DNA from 2 places in the Micromonospora sp. NPDC048842 genome. Region 2 is predicted to be linked to the other one. Evidence: riboswitches for the same ligand, from Rfam matches in the RefSeq annotation. Region 2 holds a riboswitch; the other holds the start of a gene.
The links. Region 2 has a riboswitch for S-adenosylmethionine ahead of AB0C19_RS12990 (aminotransferase class V-fold PLP-dependent enzyme). Riboswitches for the same ligand answer to the same signal wherever they lie in the genome.

Region 1 (7,123 bases), on a different contig from region 2:
CGGTAGCCGGGCACCTCGCGGATCTGGCCGCTGCTCTGGGCCGCGACGAGGAAGCCGCCGAGCACCGCCGTACCGCCCGGGTGCTCACCGCACGTTTCCGCGACGGCGACCCAACCTGAGCCCCCCTGCTTACCTGGCGACTTGCCGGTTTGGGCCGGAACGCACCGGCGGGTGCGGTCAGATGGAACCACCGGCGCGTCCGCCGTCGGCCATGGTCCGAGGGGGTGTACGCGTGGAGGCGCTCATCCTGATCGTGGCGCTCGGCCTCACCGTCCTCGTCGGCACCACCCTCGGCGGCCGGTACCGGGTCGCCCCGCCGGTCCTGCTCATCGCGTTGGGCGTACTGCTCGGGCTCACGCCGCCGCTGTCCGAGGTAACCCTGGAACCCGACCTGGTCCTTCTGATCTTCCTGCCGGCGATCCTGTACCGGGAGAGCCTCACCATCAGCCTGCGGGAGATCCGGGCCAATCTGCCGGTGATCGGGCTGCTCGCCGTGGTGCTGGTGGTGCTCACCATGGTCACCGTGTCGTTCGCCGCGCAGGCGTTCGGGGTGAACCCCGCAGCCGCCTGGGTGCTCGGCGCGGTCCTCGCGCCGACCGACGCCGCAGCGGTCACCGGCCTGGCCAAGCGGCTGCCCCGGAAGCTGCTCACCACCCTGCACGCGGAGAGCCTGATCAACGACGGCACGGCGCTGGTGGTCTTCGCGGTGGCAGTGGGTCTGCTCAGCCACAGCGACAAGCCTGGCGTGCTGGGCATCGGCGAGGAGTTCGTCGGCGCCAGCGTCGGCGGCGTGGTCGCGGGTCTGCTGGTGGGGGCCGCAGTGGTGCTGATCCGCAAACGGCTCGACGATCCGCTGCGCGAGGGCGCGCTCAGCGTGCTGACCCCGTTCGGCGCCTTCCTACTCGCCGAATCCGTGCACGCCAGTGGTGTGCTGGCGGTGGTGGTCGCCGGCCTGGTGCTGGCCTACGCCGGCCCACGGGTGATCCGCGCCCGGTCCCGGGTGCTGGCGTACGCGTTCTGGGACCTGTCCACCTTCCTGATCAACGGCGGGTTGTTCGTCCTGCTCGGTACGCAGATTCCCCGCGCGGTCCGGGGCATCACCAGCACCTCGCCCGAGCGGGCGCTGCTGATCGTGCTGGTGGTCACAGTGGTTGTGATCGGCACCCGGCTGCTCTTCATCTACCTCACCGCGCAGTCGGCGCGGCTGCGACGCCGCCGGATGGTGGACGACGACGGCCGAGGTCCCTCAGCCTGGCGGGTGGGGACCGTCGCGGGCTGGTCCGGTTTCCGGGGCGCGGTCTCGTTGGCCGCCGCCCTGGCCGTGCCGACGGTGATGGTCGACGGCCGACCGGTGGTCGAACGCGATCTGATCATCTTCGTCACCGCGCTGGTGATCGTGCTGATCATGCTGCTTCAGGGCACCACCCTGCCGTTGGTGGTGCGCTGGGCCGGGTTGAGCGGCGACCCGGAACGCGTCGACGAGGCCCGCAACGCCCGGCGGCGGGCCACCGAGGTGGGCCTGGCCGCCCTACCGCAGGTCGCCGCGGAGGTCGGTGCCCGGGATGACTCGGTGCGCCGGCTGGAGGCCGAGTACCGGCGGCATCTGGAGGACCTCAACGAGAGCGGCGGAAACACCGCCGAGGAGCGCCGGCTGGAGCGCCGACTGCGCCTCGGCGTCCTCGCCCACAAGCGGCGCGAGGTCACCCGACTGCGCGACAACCGGGAGATCGACGACCTGGTGCTCCAGGAACTCCAGGCCGCGTTGGACAACGAGGAGATCCGGCTGCTGGGGCGCGGACCCAACGAGTGATCGAGGGCTCAGAGCACCTGGTCGAGGAACCGGCGAAGCCGCGGATGCTCGGCCCGCTCGAAGATCGCCTCGGGTGGGCCGGCCTCCAGCACCACGCCCCGGTCCATGAAGGCGACGGTGTCGGCGACCTGCCGGGCGAAGCCCATCTCGTGGGTCACCACCACCATGGTCATGCCGGCGGCGGACAGGTCGGCCATCACCGCGAGGACGCCCTTGACCAACTCCGGGTCGAGCGCCGAGGTGGCCTCGTCGAAGAGCATCACCTCGGGCCGCAGCGCCAGCGCGCGGGCGATCGCCACCCGCTGCTGTTGACCACCGGAGAGCTGCGCCGGCCGGGAGTTCGCCTTGCCGGCCAGCCCCACCAGCTCCAACTGGGCCCGGGCGACGGTCTCCGCCTCGTCCGCACCGAGCTTGCGCAGCCGGCGCAGGGCCAGCGTGACGTTGCGCAGCACGCTCATGTGCGGAAAGAGGTTGAACTGTTGGAACACCATGCCCACCCGCTGCCGCAACGCGTCCGGGTCGTCGCCCAGCACGCTGCGCCCGTCCAGCAGCACGTCGCCCCGGTCCGGTTCGATCAGCCGGTTGATGGTGCGCAGGAGGGTGGACTTACCCGACCCGGACGGCCCGATGACGCAGGCCGTCGCGCCCCGGGGCACCGAGAGGTCGACGCCGCGCAGCACTCGGTTCGGTCCGAAGGCGAGGTGCACGTCGCGTACGTCGAGGCTGACCGATGTCGTCGTGGCGGTGGTCATCGCCGATCTCCTTCCGTCGCTGCGTACGACGCGATGTCGTCGTCCTCTTCGGTCGACGCGGTGGCCGGCCGACCGTTGCGCAGCCGCCTGTCGATCCAGTTGACGACGTGCGTCAGCGGGACTGTCAACGCCAGGTAGCAGAGCCCCGCCAGCAGCAGCGCCGACTCGTTGCCGGTGGTGGCCGCGTAGTCCTGCCCGATCCGGAACAGCTCCCGCTGGCTGGCCACCAGGCCGAGGAAGTAGACCAGGCTGGAGTCCTTGATCAGCGCGATGAGCTGGTTCACCCAGGCTGGCAGCACCCGCCTGATGCCCTGCGGAATGATCACCAGCCGCATCGAGTCTGCCCAGGAGAAGCCGAGCGCCCGCGAGCCCTCCAACTGGGCGGCCTCCACCGACTGGATGCCCGAGCGGAAGATCTCCCCGATGTACGCGGCGGCGATGAGCGACAGCGCCAGGATGCCCAACGGGTAGGGGTCCGGCCCCCAGACCTGCATGCCCAGCGGGGCCAGCCCGACGCCGATCAGCAGGATCGTCGCCGCGGCCGGCAGTCCTCGGAACACGTCGGTGTAGACCCGCGCCGGCCAGCGCAGCCAGCGGCTGCGGGAGATCCCGGCGACGGCCAGCAGCAGGCCCAGTACCGAGCCGAGCAGGGCGGCGGAGACCGCCAGGATCAGCGTGTTGGGCAACCCGACGGTCAGCATCTCGGGCAGTGCCTCGCGCATCGCGTCCCAGTCGAAGAAGGTCTCCCACAGGGTGCTCAACGGATCCATCGGTCGCTCCTCCTACCGCCCCGCTCGCTCGTCACCGGCTCAGGACGCGGTCGACGCGGACGCCGACGGCGCAGCCGACGCGGACGGGGCCTGCACAGTGCCGCTGCCCGGCGTGAAGTCCGCCGGGATCGGCCGGCCCGGGTAGTACTGCGCCTGCAACCGGCTCCAGGTGCCATCGGCGACGACCTCGTCGAGGCCCTTGTTGAGCGCCTCGCGCAGCTTGTCGTTCCCCTTGGCCACGGCGTACGCGGTCGGTGCCGGGCTGAGCTCCTTGGCCGCTACGGTGATCTTGCCGTTGCTGTCGGTGGCCGACTTCTCGCCGATCTCCGCCGGGGCGATCCAGGCGTCGGCGGTGCCCGCCTTGAGCTGGTTGATCGCGCCGTTGTAGTCCGGCACCCGCACCGGGTTGAGCTGCTTGCCGCTGGCGTAGTCGTCCTGGACGGTGCCCTGCACCACCACTACCCGCTTGCCGGCGAGCTGGTCGAAGCCGGTGATCGGCGAGCCGGCCGGGACGTCCAGGCCGAAGTAGCCGAAGTCGTAGCCGTCGCCGAAGTCGACAGTCTTCTTGCGGGCCTCGGTGATGGTGATCGAGGAGCTGCCCACGTCGAACTTGCGGTTGTTGACCTGGCTGAGCAGCGCGGAGAAGTCGGTGCCGACGAACTCGACGGTGAGGCCGAGCTTGCCGGCCACGGCGGTCAGCAGGTCGTTGTCGAAGCCTGTGAACTTGCCGTCCTTGAGGTACACGTTCGGCGGGGCGTCGGTCAGCGTTCCGGCGCGCAGCACACCCGCCTGGGCCAGGCCGTACGGGTTGGCGGTGGCGTCGGACGAGCTGTCGTCGCCGCAGGCGGTGAGGGCGGTGGCGGCAAGGATCGTGGCGGCGCCCAGGGCGGCGGCGCGGGTCAGGGCAGGAAGGAATCGCACTGGTGTCTCCGAAGGGTGGTGTCTCGGCGCGCACGGACGTGCGCCACCGACGGCGCGCCCGATGGGCGTACCGGTGGGAAAGAGCTGGGGAAGGGGGTGCTAGAGCGCGGTGCCGCGACAGGCGGCGCTGCACATTCGCATCATGTCCACGTGCCGTCGCCGGATCAGTGCGGGCGAGGGTCGACCGGTGCGGGAGTCCGCGACGTCGGTCGGTGGTGTGGTGCTGAGGATGCGCATGGTTCTCCCGGGTCTGTGCTGACCTGGGTGCCAGGCCACGCTTGCACCGACGTCCTGCCGGTGCCTGGTCTTCACCCGGGGCACCCCACCGCGGAGGAGGGTTGCCGGCCAGCGAGCCGGGGCTTCGCGCTGGCACTCATGACCTGCGCCGAGGCTAGCAGCACGAACCTGTGGATCGTCCAGTCGTTATGACCACGCTCACGCCGCGCGACGGTCCGCCGGCTCGCAGGTCAGCCGGCGTGCACGTGCGGTCGACGGTGCGGGTCGGGCTCCTGGCGGCGCAGGATCTCCCGGGTCACCGAGGCGATGGCGCCCTGTCCGAATGCCAGGTAGCGCAGGAAGTTGCGGGTGGGGCCGCCCTCGGACCACTCGAAGTAGATGTGGGGGCGCCGACGGCTGCGGTCGCGGATCTCCAGCAACAGGGCGGCGAGCGCGGTGGGCACCGACGAGCTGGCCAGGCTGAGCACCGGGAAGCGGCCGTCGACCACACTGCCGCGGATCAGCAACTCGGTCTCGAAGTCGGACGGGTCGGTGACAGTGACCTCGACGAAGATGACGTCGCTGTCGTCGGGAAAGTCGTTGTCCGCCATGGTCTGCGCCAGCTTGGCGCGGTACTCCGTCTCGTCGCGCCGGTCGGGTTCGTGCGCGATGAGGCGAATCCGTCGTCCGGCGCGTTCGTCGATCATGCGGGCCGCGGCGTGGTCCAGCTCGACGTGGTCGACGCGCAGCTCGTAGGCCCGCATCAGCCGGGACAGCACCGACACCAGGATGATCCCGCCGATGAAACAGGCCGCGATCTTGACGCCGCTCGGACGCTCCACCACGTTCGCGACAGTGGTGTAGACGAAGATCACCGCGATGACCCCGAACGCGATGGTCCGGCCGCGCTGACGCTGCCGCAGCGCCGCGAGCGTCACCGCCGTCGCGGCCGAGGTGATCAACACCAGGACCCCTGTGGCGTACGCGCCGCCCTGCGCGTCCACGCTGGCCTCGAAGACGATCGTGATCAGGAACGCCACCGCGGTGAAGACCAGCACCAGCGGCCGGACGGCTCGCGCCCAGGTAGGCGCCATGCCGTAGCGGGGCAGGTAGCGCGGTACGAGGTTGAGCAGGCCAGCCATCGCCGACGCCCCGGCGAACCAGAGGATTCCGATGGTGGACAGGTCGTAGATGGTGCCGAACACCTCGCCGAGGTGGGCGTGCGCCAGGTAGGCCAGCGCGCGCCCGTTCGCCGGCCCGCCCGGCTGGAAGGCCTCCGGCGGAATGAGCACTGTGGTCGTCACGCTGCTGGTGATCAGGAAGACGCTCATGATCACGGCTGCTGTGGTGAGCAGCCGGCGGGCGCCACGGATCCGGCCCAGCGGTCGTGCCTCCGAGTCCTGCGGGTCACCCCGTACGCTCGGCATGACAGCCACCCCGGTCTCGAAGCCGGACAGACCCAACGCCAGCTTCGGAAAGACCAACAGCGACAGCCCGACCACCAACCACGGATCGCCGTGCCCGGTGGTCAGCATCGTGGCCCAGTCGCCGACCGCGCTCGAATGCGTCGCCACCCGCCAGAGCGCGTCGGCCACCACCACGGCGTTCAGCGTCAGATAGACAGCGACCAGGACGACGGCGATCCCGATGGCCTCGGTGAATCCCTTGAGGAACACCGCGCCCAGCAGCGACACCAGCAGCAGCGTGACCAGCACCTCGTGATCCTTGAGCCCGCTCGGCCAGAACGGGTTCTCGTCGATGTGCGCCGTCGCGTCGGCGGCCGAGAGGGTGATGGTGATGATGAAGTCGGTGGCCGCGAAACCGAGCAGCACCAGCACCAGCAACTTGCCCGGCCAGTAGCTCAGCAGGCGTACCAGCATCGCGATGGAACCCTCACCGTGCGGGCTCTCCACCGCCACCCGTCGGTAGACCGGCAGCGCCCCCAGCAGGGTCACCAGCACCAGCACCAGGGTCGCCACCGGTGAGAGCGCCCCGGCGGCCAGCGCCGCGATGCCCGGCTGGTAACCCAGCGTGGAGAAGTAGTCGACCCCGGTCAGGCACATCACCTTCCACCACGGGTGGTGCCGGTGCTCCGGCGGACGTCCGCCTGGTCCCGGGTGCTGCGCGGCCTGGTCCGAGTCGGCGTCGAGCAGCCACCCCCGCAACCGACCGGCGCGCCTGTTGACCTCCATCGGCGCGTCCCCCGTCATCCCGCCCATGGTCACCGTGAGTATCCGCCCGCCGGGGCGTGCCCGTCCGCCGGTGCCCGGAACTCGCCCGGCGTCAGCACGGGTTTCGGGTCAGATACAGGGGGGAAGCAGCGCCCCCGGGTTGGCGGAGTCACGCCGCACCGGACGTCACCGGGGGAGGGACAGGGCATGGTCGGTGGCCGGCGCTCCCGCTCAGGTGATGGGTTCGGTCGCCAACTGGACGAGTACGAGACCAGGGTCGGCGTGCCGCCATCGACGGAGTCGCCCCATCCACCCGCCGCTGGCGTAGTGGACAGCGCCGTCTACATCAGGGGGCACCGGTTCGCCTCGCCGTCCGGCCTCGCCGAGACGTACCGCTGCCTCCAGGAGCAGGACGGCGCGATGGCCTGGATCGGGTTGTACCGACCCGACATCGAGCAGATCACCTCGCTGGCCCGCGAGTTT
Region 2 (7,123 bases):
CTTCCTCACCTCGCTGATGACCTGAGCCCGCACTGCTGACCTGCCGTCAGCAGTGCGGTCAGCAGCCAGGTCGCGGGCCGCAGCTGTCACTGGTGCGTCGGCGGCCACGGAGACGCCGGGCGCAGGCCGGGCCAACCGGGCGGGGCGTACCCCACCGGAGCCGGGGCGGGAGCCAGCACCACAGGGATCGGCACCACCGGCTCGTCCGGCGCGTCCACCGCGCGCTGCGTGCCGTCCGGGAAGCGCAGGTGGTAGCGGCTGCCGTCCCAGACTCCCGCCGGGGCCTGCGGGTCCCTACCCACGAAGAACGACCGGTACTCGATGATCGCGTCCAGCATCTCCCGCTCCTCGCGAGCGGTCCGCTCCTGGTCGGCGGGTTTGCGGTCCAGGCCGCGCAGCGTCCCGTCGCGCAGCAGTGCCAGCCGGGTCGCCGCGGACTGGTAACCCCGCATCGCCCGCACCCCGGCGTCGCCGGCCACCCGCCGCGCCCAACTGCGGGCGGCGTGCCGCCGGCCGAGACTGCTCAGGGCGGCCACCTCGGGCGGGCTGAGCCAGCCGGCGCGGACGTAGTCGGGTAGGACCCGCTCGGTGAGCCGCCCCTCCCAGGCACGCAGCCACAGCGCCAGCCCCACTGTGCCGAAGAAGACAGGCACCATGAGGCCCAGGAAGCCGTACAGCATGATCATGGCCTCGCCGGTGGCCTGGGTCAGCGTGGGCAGCAGGTTCCACGTGCCGTGCAGCATCATCGCCAGCAGAAGGCCGGCGATCGGGGCGAGCACCCGGATGCGCCGGTCGGCCGTCCGGGAGGCGATACCCAACCCCACACCGGTCATCGCCGTGAAAAGGGGATGGGCGAACCCGAACAGCAGGATCCGCAGGATGAAGATCGCGATGACCTGCTGGATGCCGGTGGCCGGGCCGTACCGGTCGGCGCCGGACGCGTACCCCAAACCGCCCAGGTAGAGGATGTTCTCCACCATCGCGAACCCGACCGCGGCGAGCCCACAGTAGACCAGGCCGTCGGTGATCCCCGACCACTCGCGGCGGCGGAACACCAGCAGCAGGATCGGGCCCAGCGCCTTGGTCAGCTCCTCGATGAACGGCGCCACCAGCACCCCGGTGAGCGCGGACGGCAGGCCCCAGTCGGCGAAGCGGTTGGCCGCGAAGTCGTTGACGGTGAGCGAGGCGGCGGTGGAGACGAACGCACCCCAGGCAAAGCAGAAGATCAGATACTTCAGCGGCTCCGGTTCGTACCGGTCCAGCCAGAGGAAACAGCCGACCAGCACCGGCACCGGCAGGATGGCGGCGACCACCCCGATCAGCAGGGCCTGCACACCGAGCGACTGGCCGAGCGTGAAGACCATGAAGACCGCGCACGCCGCGATCAACAGCACCACCCCGGCCAGCACCAGGAACCGCCGCCAGCCCAGTCGGCGCAGCGGCATCCGGGGCGTCTCACCCGTGGGCGGGACGGCGGGCGCAGGCGCGGCGGCGGGCGACTGCGGCAGCGGTGAACCGGGCGGGGTGTCGGCCATGCGGTCAGCGTAGCCATCCGCCGCCGGCTGGTTTGGTCGCATCGGTAGCCGCTATGCTGCCGGCAGGTCACGAGTGCCAGCGTTCAGCCCCGGCTTGCTGGCCGGCAACCCTCGTCGAGTTCGCGGTGGGGTGCCCCGGGTGATGACCGGGCCCAGCCCGATCGGTGTGCTGGGCAAGCGCGGACCCCGTCCCGATGTCGCACCCGGGGTCCCTGACCCCGGAGGTTCCGGCGTGTCCGTCACTCTCGTCCCCTCGCTGCCCAGCCTGCCCACGGTGCCGTCGGTGCCGTCCGCGCCCCTCGACGTCCTCGGCGTGCCCGGCGAGGTCAACCTGGACTACGCGGCCAGTGCGCCGTGCGCGCGGGCCGCCGCCGACGCGGTGGCCGAGCTGCTGCCCTGGTACGCCAGCGTGCATCGCGGAGCGGGAGCGCTGTCGCGGCGCTGCACCCTCGCGTACGAGCAGGCCCGGCAGACGATCGGCGACTTCTTCGGCGCTCGCGCCGACGATCATGTGATCTTCACCCGCAACACCACCGACGCGCTCAACCTGCTGGCGCGGGCCGTGCCGGCCGGCACCACCGTTGTCACTTTCGCCGGCGAACACCATGCCAACCTGCTGCCCTGGCCGCGCGGGTCGGTGCGTCTTCCGGTGCCCAGCGACCCCGACGGGGCGGTACGCGATCTCGCCGCCGCCCTCACCGAGCTGCGCCGGGGCAGCAGCCCGGCATTGCCGGTGCTGGTCGCGGTGACCGGTGCGAGCAACGTGACAGGTGAGCGGTGGCCGGTCGCCGAACTGGCGCGGGTGGCCCACCGGCACGGCGCCCGGATCGTGCTCGACGCCGCGCAGCTAGCCCCGCACGCCCCGGTCGACCTGCTCGCGCTCGACGTCGACTACCTGGCGGTGTCCGGCCACAAGCTGTACGCGCCGTTCGGCGCGGGCGTGCTGATCGGTCGGGCCGACTGGCTGGACGCCGCCCCGCCCTACCTGGCTGGCGGTGGCGCCACCAGCCACGTCGGGCCGGCCACCCACGACGTGACCTGGGCGACCGGCCCGGCCCGACACGAGGGCGGCACCCCGAACCTGCTCGGAGCGGTAGCGCTGGCGGCCGTGTGCAAGGCGCTCGACGAGGCGGACCAGGGCGCGCTGGCCGCCCACGAGCAGGCCCTGCTGGCCCGGCTACGGACCGGCCTCGCCGCCCTGCCGCACGTCGTCGAGCTGCGCACCTTCGGCCCGGACGCGCCCCGGGTCGGCATCGTCTCGTTCGTGGTCGCCGGCTGGGACTCCACCGCTGTGGCCACCCGGCTGGCGGCCGAGCACCACATCGGCGTACGGGACGGGTTGTTCTGTGCCCACCCGCTGGCCCGGCGTCTGCTCGGCGAGGCGGCGGGGCGTACCGGCCGGCGGGACCTGCCGCCCACCGCACTGCGTGCCAGCATCGGGCTGGGCAGCACGGCCGCTGAGGTGGACCGGCTGCTCGCGGCGCTGGCCGAGCTGGGCTGAGGCCGGCGTTCAGCCGACCGGCGGGGCGGTGGGTGGCTTCGGCGCCTCGTCGTGCTCGGCAGGCTCACCGACCGGGCGCTCCTGCTCTCCGAAGGCGGTGCGGATCCACCGGTTCGCCTCCTCCTGCTCGATCCCGGAGGCGACCAGCAGGTCGCTCGCGGTCGTCCGGATCTGGGCGATCACCACGCTGCCGGAGAAGCCCACCCCGGCGCCGTACGCCCGGCCGGCCTCGCTGACCGCCCGCAACGACCGCTCCCGGGCCTTCTCCGGCTCCTCACCGGCGGCGAACTCGTGCTTGAGCAGCCGGACCGACTCGGCGAGGTGGCCGATCGCGTCCGGCATCGGGTCGGGCACCGGTTCCTCGTCCTCGACCAGCGTGACGGACCGGCGGATCAGCGTGCCGCTGTTGCGCATCGCCCTGTCGATCGGGTCGGCCGCCTCGGCGTAGTGGGTCAGTTCGTCACGGCGGTGCCAGCGGGCCGGGGAGAGGGTCGCGGTCTCCTTCGCCCCCTCGATCGCCTCGCCCAACGTGGCCAGCTCCTCCTTGTTGTTGCGCAGCCTCTCCAGTGCGCCCTGAATGGTGGCGCGATTCCGGTTGCGCAGCCCGTCGGCGGTGGCGTCGAGCTGGGCGGCGAGCAGGTCCAGGGCGGGGCGGGCCGCCCGGTTGATAACTCGGAGCGGGTTCAGTGGCAGCAGCACCGCCGTGACCAGCAGCGCGATCCCACCGCCGAGGAACGCGTCGACGAAGCGGGGGATCTCCAGGTTCTGGGTCGACGGGCTCAGCGTCACGATCAGCACCGCCGTGGCCGCCGCCTGGATGACGATGGCCACGCTCGCTCCGGCGAAGATGGTGAGCAGGATCGCCACTGTGACCACCAGGCCGAGCTGCCACGCCCCGGTGCCGAGCAGGTAGATCAGGAGATCGCCGACGGCTACCCCGACCCCCACCCCGACGATCAGCTCGATGGTCCGACGGAACCGCTGACCGACCGACGCGGCCAGGGTGCCGACCGCGGAGATCGGCGCGAAGACCGGTTGCGGGTTGCCGAGCACCTTGTGCGAGATCAGGTACGCCAGCCCGGCGGCCAGCCCGGCCTGTACGGCGAGTCCGCCGGCCATCCGTACCCGGTGCAACCGGTCGTGCAGGGTGGCCCGACCGCGGTGGCGCAGTTGTTCGGTGGCCTCGGCGATCCGCGCGCCGTCGATGTCCACCAAACCGTCGCGCAGCGCGGTACGTCGCACCATCGGCTGTCGCTTGTCCCGGGCCACGGCCATGGGCGCGACTACCCGTGGTGGGCCCGCTGAACCCTCCCTTCCCGCGCGTCGCGGGCCAGTGCGGGAGACTCGGGCGGTGGTTGATCTGTTGGATCGGTGGCGGGCGGCGGCCCATGGTGCCGGCGCGAGGCCAGACCCGGCCACGACCAGGGCCGGGGAGCAACTGATAGTCCGGTGGCGGGAGCCGCACCGGCACTACCACACGCTGGCCCACCTGACGGCGGTGCTCGATGTGGTGGACCAGCACGCCGACCTGGCCGCTCATGCCGGCCCGGTGCGGCTCGCGGCCTGGTTCCACGACGCTGTCTACGACCCCCGGGCCGCTGGCGACGCCAACGAACGGGACAGCGCCGAACTGGCCGAGAGCGTGCTCACCGGGCTCGGGTTGCCGGCGCCCACGGTGGCCGAGGTGCGCCGGCTCGTGCTGCTCACCGCCGGGCACAGTGTGGCACCGGGCGACCGGGACGGCGCGTTGCTCTGCGACGCGGACCTGGCCGTTCTGGCCGCCCCGCCGGCCCGCTACGACCGTTACGCGGCGGCGATCCGCCACGAGTACGCCCACGTGCCGGAGCCGGCCTTCCGGGCTGGGCGGGCCGCCGTGTTGACCGGCCTGCTGTCGCTGCCCGCGCTGTTCCGGTCGCCACCGCTGGCGAGCCGGTGGGAAGAGCCCGCCCGGGACAATGTGCGCCGCGAGCTGTCCACCCTCACCGGGGCGCCGAAGAACGCTGGTTGACCAGGTGCTTCGGCCGACGCAGGTCGGCGGCGCGGAGCAACCGGACCAGTTCCCGGCTCGGCACCACCTGGGCGCCGAGCCACACCGCCGCCGCGAAACGGTCCGCCGGGATGTCGTAGTGGTCCCGGTCGAAGCCGCGCCGGGGCGCGCCGAGCGCCTCGGCGAAGGCGTGCAGCTCGGCGTACGAGACGTCACTGATCAGGTGCGACCAGAGCCGACCGCGCCACGGCCAGGCCGGCCGGTCCAGGTAGAGCATGGTGCCCAAGTTATCCCGCCCAGTCGATCATGTTGATGATCGCCGGTCGGCGACCTAGCCTCGGCTGCATGGCCCCCACCGCGCTCCTCGACGACCTGCGCGCCGCGCTCGGTGACGACGCCGTGCTCACCGACCCGGACCTGCTGCGCATGCACCAGCGGGACGAGGCCGACCTGTGCGCCGCCGGCGTCCCGCTCGTGGTGACCCGCCCGCGCGACACCGAGCAGGTGGTCGCCGTGATCCAGGCGGCGGCGCGGCACGGCGTACCAGTGGTGCCGCAGGGCGCGCGGACCGGGCTGGCCGGCGCGGCGAACGCTGTGGACGGCGCTGTGGTGCTCAGCACCGTCGCGATGAACGAGATCCGGGAGATCGACCCGGTGAGCCGGATCGCTGTGGTCCAGCCCGGGGTGGTCAACGCGGCGCTGGCCGGGGCGGTGGCGAAACAGGGCCTCTGGTACCCGCCGGACCCCGGCTCCTGGCAGTCGTCCACGATCGGCGGCAACGTGGCCACCAACGCCGGCGGCATGTGCTGTGTGAAGTACGGAGTGACCACCGAGTACGTGCTCGGCCTGGAGGTGGTGCTCGCCTCCGGTGAGGTGCTGCGCACCGGCCGGCGTACGGCCAAGGGGGTGGCCGGCTACGACCTGACCCGACTGTTCGTCGGTTCGGAGGGCACCCTCGGCGTGATCACCGAGGTGACAGTGGCGCTGCGGCCCGCCCCGGCCGACTCGCTGACCCTGGTGGCGGTTCTCCCCTCTACCGCCACGGCCGGCGCGGCGGTGGCCGAGATCGCGGCTCGCGGGCTCACTCCCAGCCTGCTGGAGTTGCTGGACCAGACCCACCTGCTGGCGATCGAGGCGTACCAGCCGATGGGGTTGCGGACCGACGCGCAGGCCCTGTTGTTGGCCGCCGCCGACACCGGCTCCCGGGCGGCGGACGATCTGGCCGTGCTGGCCGAGGTGTGCGAGGCCGTCGGCGCCGACGAGGTCTACGCGGCCACCGACGCGGTGGAGGCGGCGGCGCTGCTCCAGGCTCGCCGGTTGGCCCACCCGGCCATGGAGAAGTTCGCGGCGGACGCCTACCCGGGCGGCAACGGCGGTCTGGTGATCGACGACGTGGCGGTGCCGCGCGGCGCGCTCGCCGCGCTCCTGGACGGGGTCGCCCGGATCGCTGTCGAGTGTGAGGTGCCGATCGGCGTGGTGGGGCACGCCGGGGACGGCAACATGCACCCGAACATCGTCGTCGACCGGGCCGACCCGGCGAGCGTGGAACGGGGTCGGCGGGCCTTCGACGAGATCATGCGGCTCGGCCTGGACCTGGGCGGCACGTGCACCGGCGAGCACGGGGTGGGGCTGCTCAAGCGGGACTGGCTGGCCCGGGAGATCGGGCCGGTCGGTGTCCGGGTGCATCAGGCGATCAAGTCGGCGCTCGACCCGGCCGGCCTGCTCAACCCGGGCAAGGTGCTCTGACCGGCTGCGGTCAGCCCTTGACCTCGGCCGGGGTCGCCTGGGTGAGCAGCAGCAGGATCTCCCCGGCGACCGGCGTGAGCTCCTCACCAGGGCAGTCCTGCGAGGTGATCAGCCCGGTCGAGGTGATGAGGCTGGACGTCAGCGCGTCGATGCAGGTGGTCCGGTACCGCCGGGCCTGATCGGTCTCGTCGGCCAGCAGCGGGTTGGCGAGCAGCACCTGGAGCCGTTCGGTCAGCTCCGGTGCGAGGGTGCCGCGGGAGGTCACGCCGTCGCCGGCGCAGTCGACGCACTGCCACGCGCCGTTCCGCTCGACGCTCAGGGTGCGCATCGGCCCGTCTTCGCCGAGCCGCTGGA

Region 1: another riboswitch for S-adenosylmethionine. It lies ahead of AB0C19_RS09865 (ABC transporter substrate-binding protein); the one in region 2 lies ahead of AB0C19_RS12990 (aminotransferase class V-fold PLP-dependent enzyme).

The regions. Positions count from the first base shown of each region.
Region 1 is NZ_JBEZGK010000005.1:231,134-238,256, forward strand. It holds gene AB0C19_RS09845 (BTAD domain-containing putative transcriptional regulator) at 1-119, shown strand, start outside; gene AB0C19_RS09850 (Na+/H+ antiporter) at 233-1,810, shown strand; gene AB0C19_RS09855 (amino acid ABC transporter ATP-binding protein) at 1,819-2,562, opposite strand; gene AB0C19_RS09860 (amino acid ABC transporter permease) at 2,559-3,332, opposite strand; gene AB0C19_RS09865 (ABC transporter substrate-binding protein) at 3,372-4,253, opposite strand; SAM riboswitch class IV at 4,523-4,634, opposite strand; gene AB0C19_RS09870 (amino acid transporter) at 4,721-6,679, opposite strand; gene corA (magnesium/cobalt transporter CorA) at 6,848-7,123, shown strand, end outside.
Region 2 is NZ_JBEZGK010000007.1:249,191-256,313, reverse strand. It holds gene AB0C19_RS13000 (hypothetical protein) at 1-25, shown strand, start outside; gene AB0C19_RS12995 (PrsW family intramembrane metalloprotease) at 87-1,577, opposite strand; SAM riboswitch class IV at 1,601-1,721, shown strand; gene AB0C19_RS12990 (aminotransferase class V-fold PLP-dependent enzyme) at 1,792-3,036, shown strand; gene AB0C19_RS12985 (FUSC family protein) at 3,046-4,281, opposite strand; gene AB0C19_RS12980 (metal-dependent phosphohydrolase) at 4,388-5,044, shown strand; gene AB0C19_RS12975 (DUF4031 domain-containing protein) at 5,016-5,300, opposite strand; gene AB0C19_RS12970 (FAD-linked oxidase C-terminal domain-containing protein) at 5,369-6,769, shown strand; gene AB0C19_RS12965 (hypothetical protein) at 6,780-7,123, opposite strand, start outside.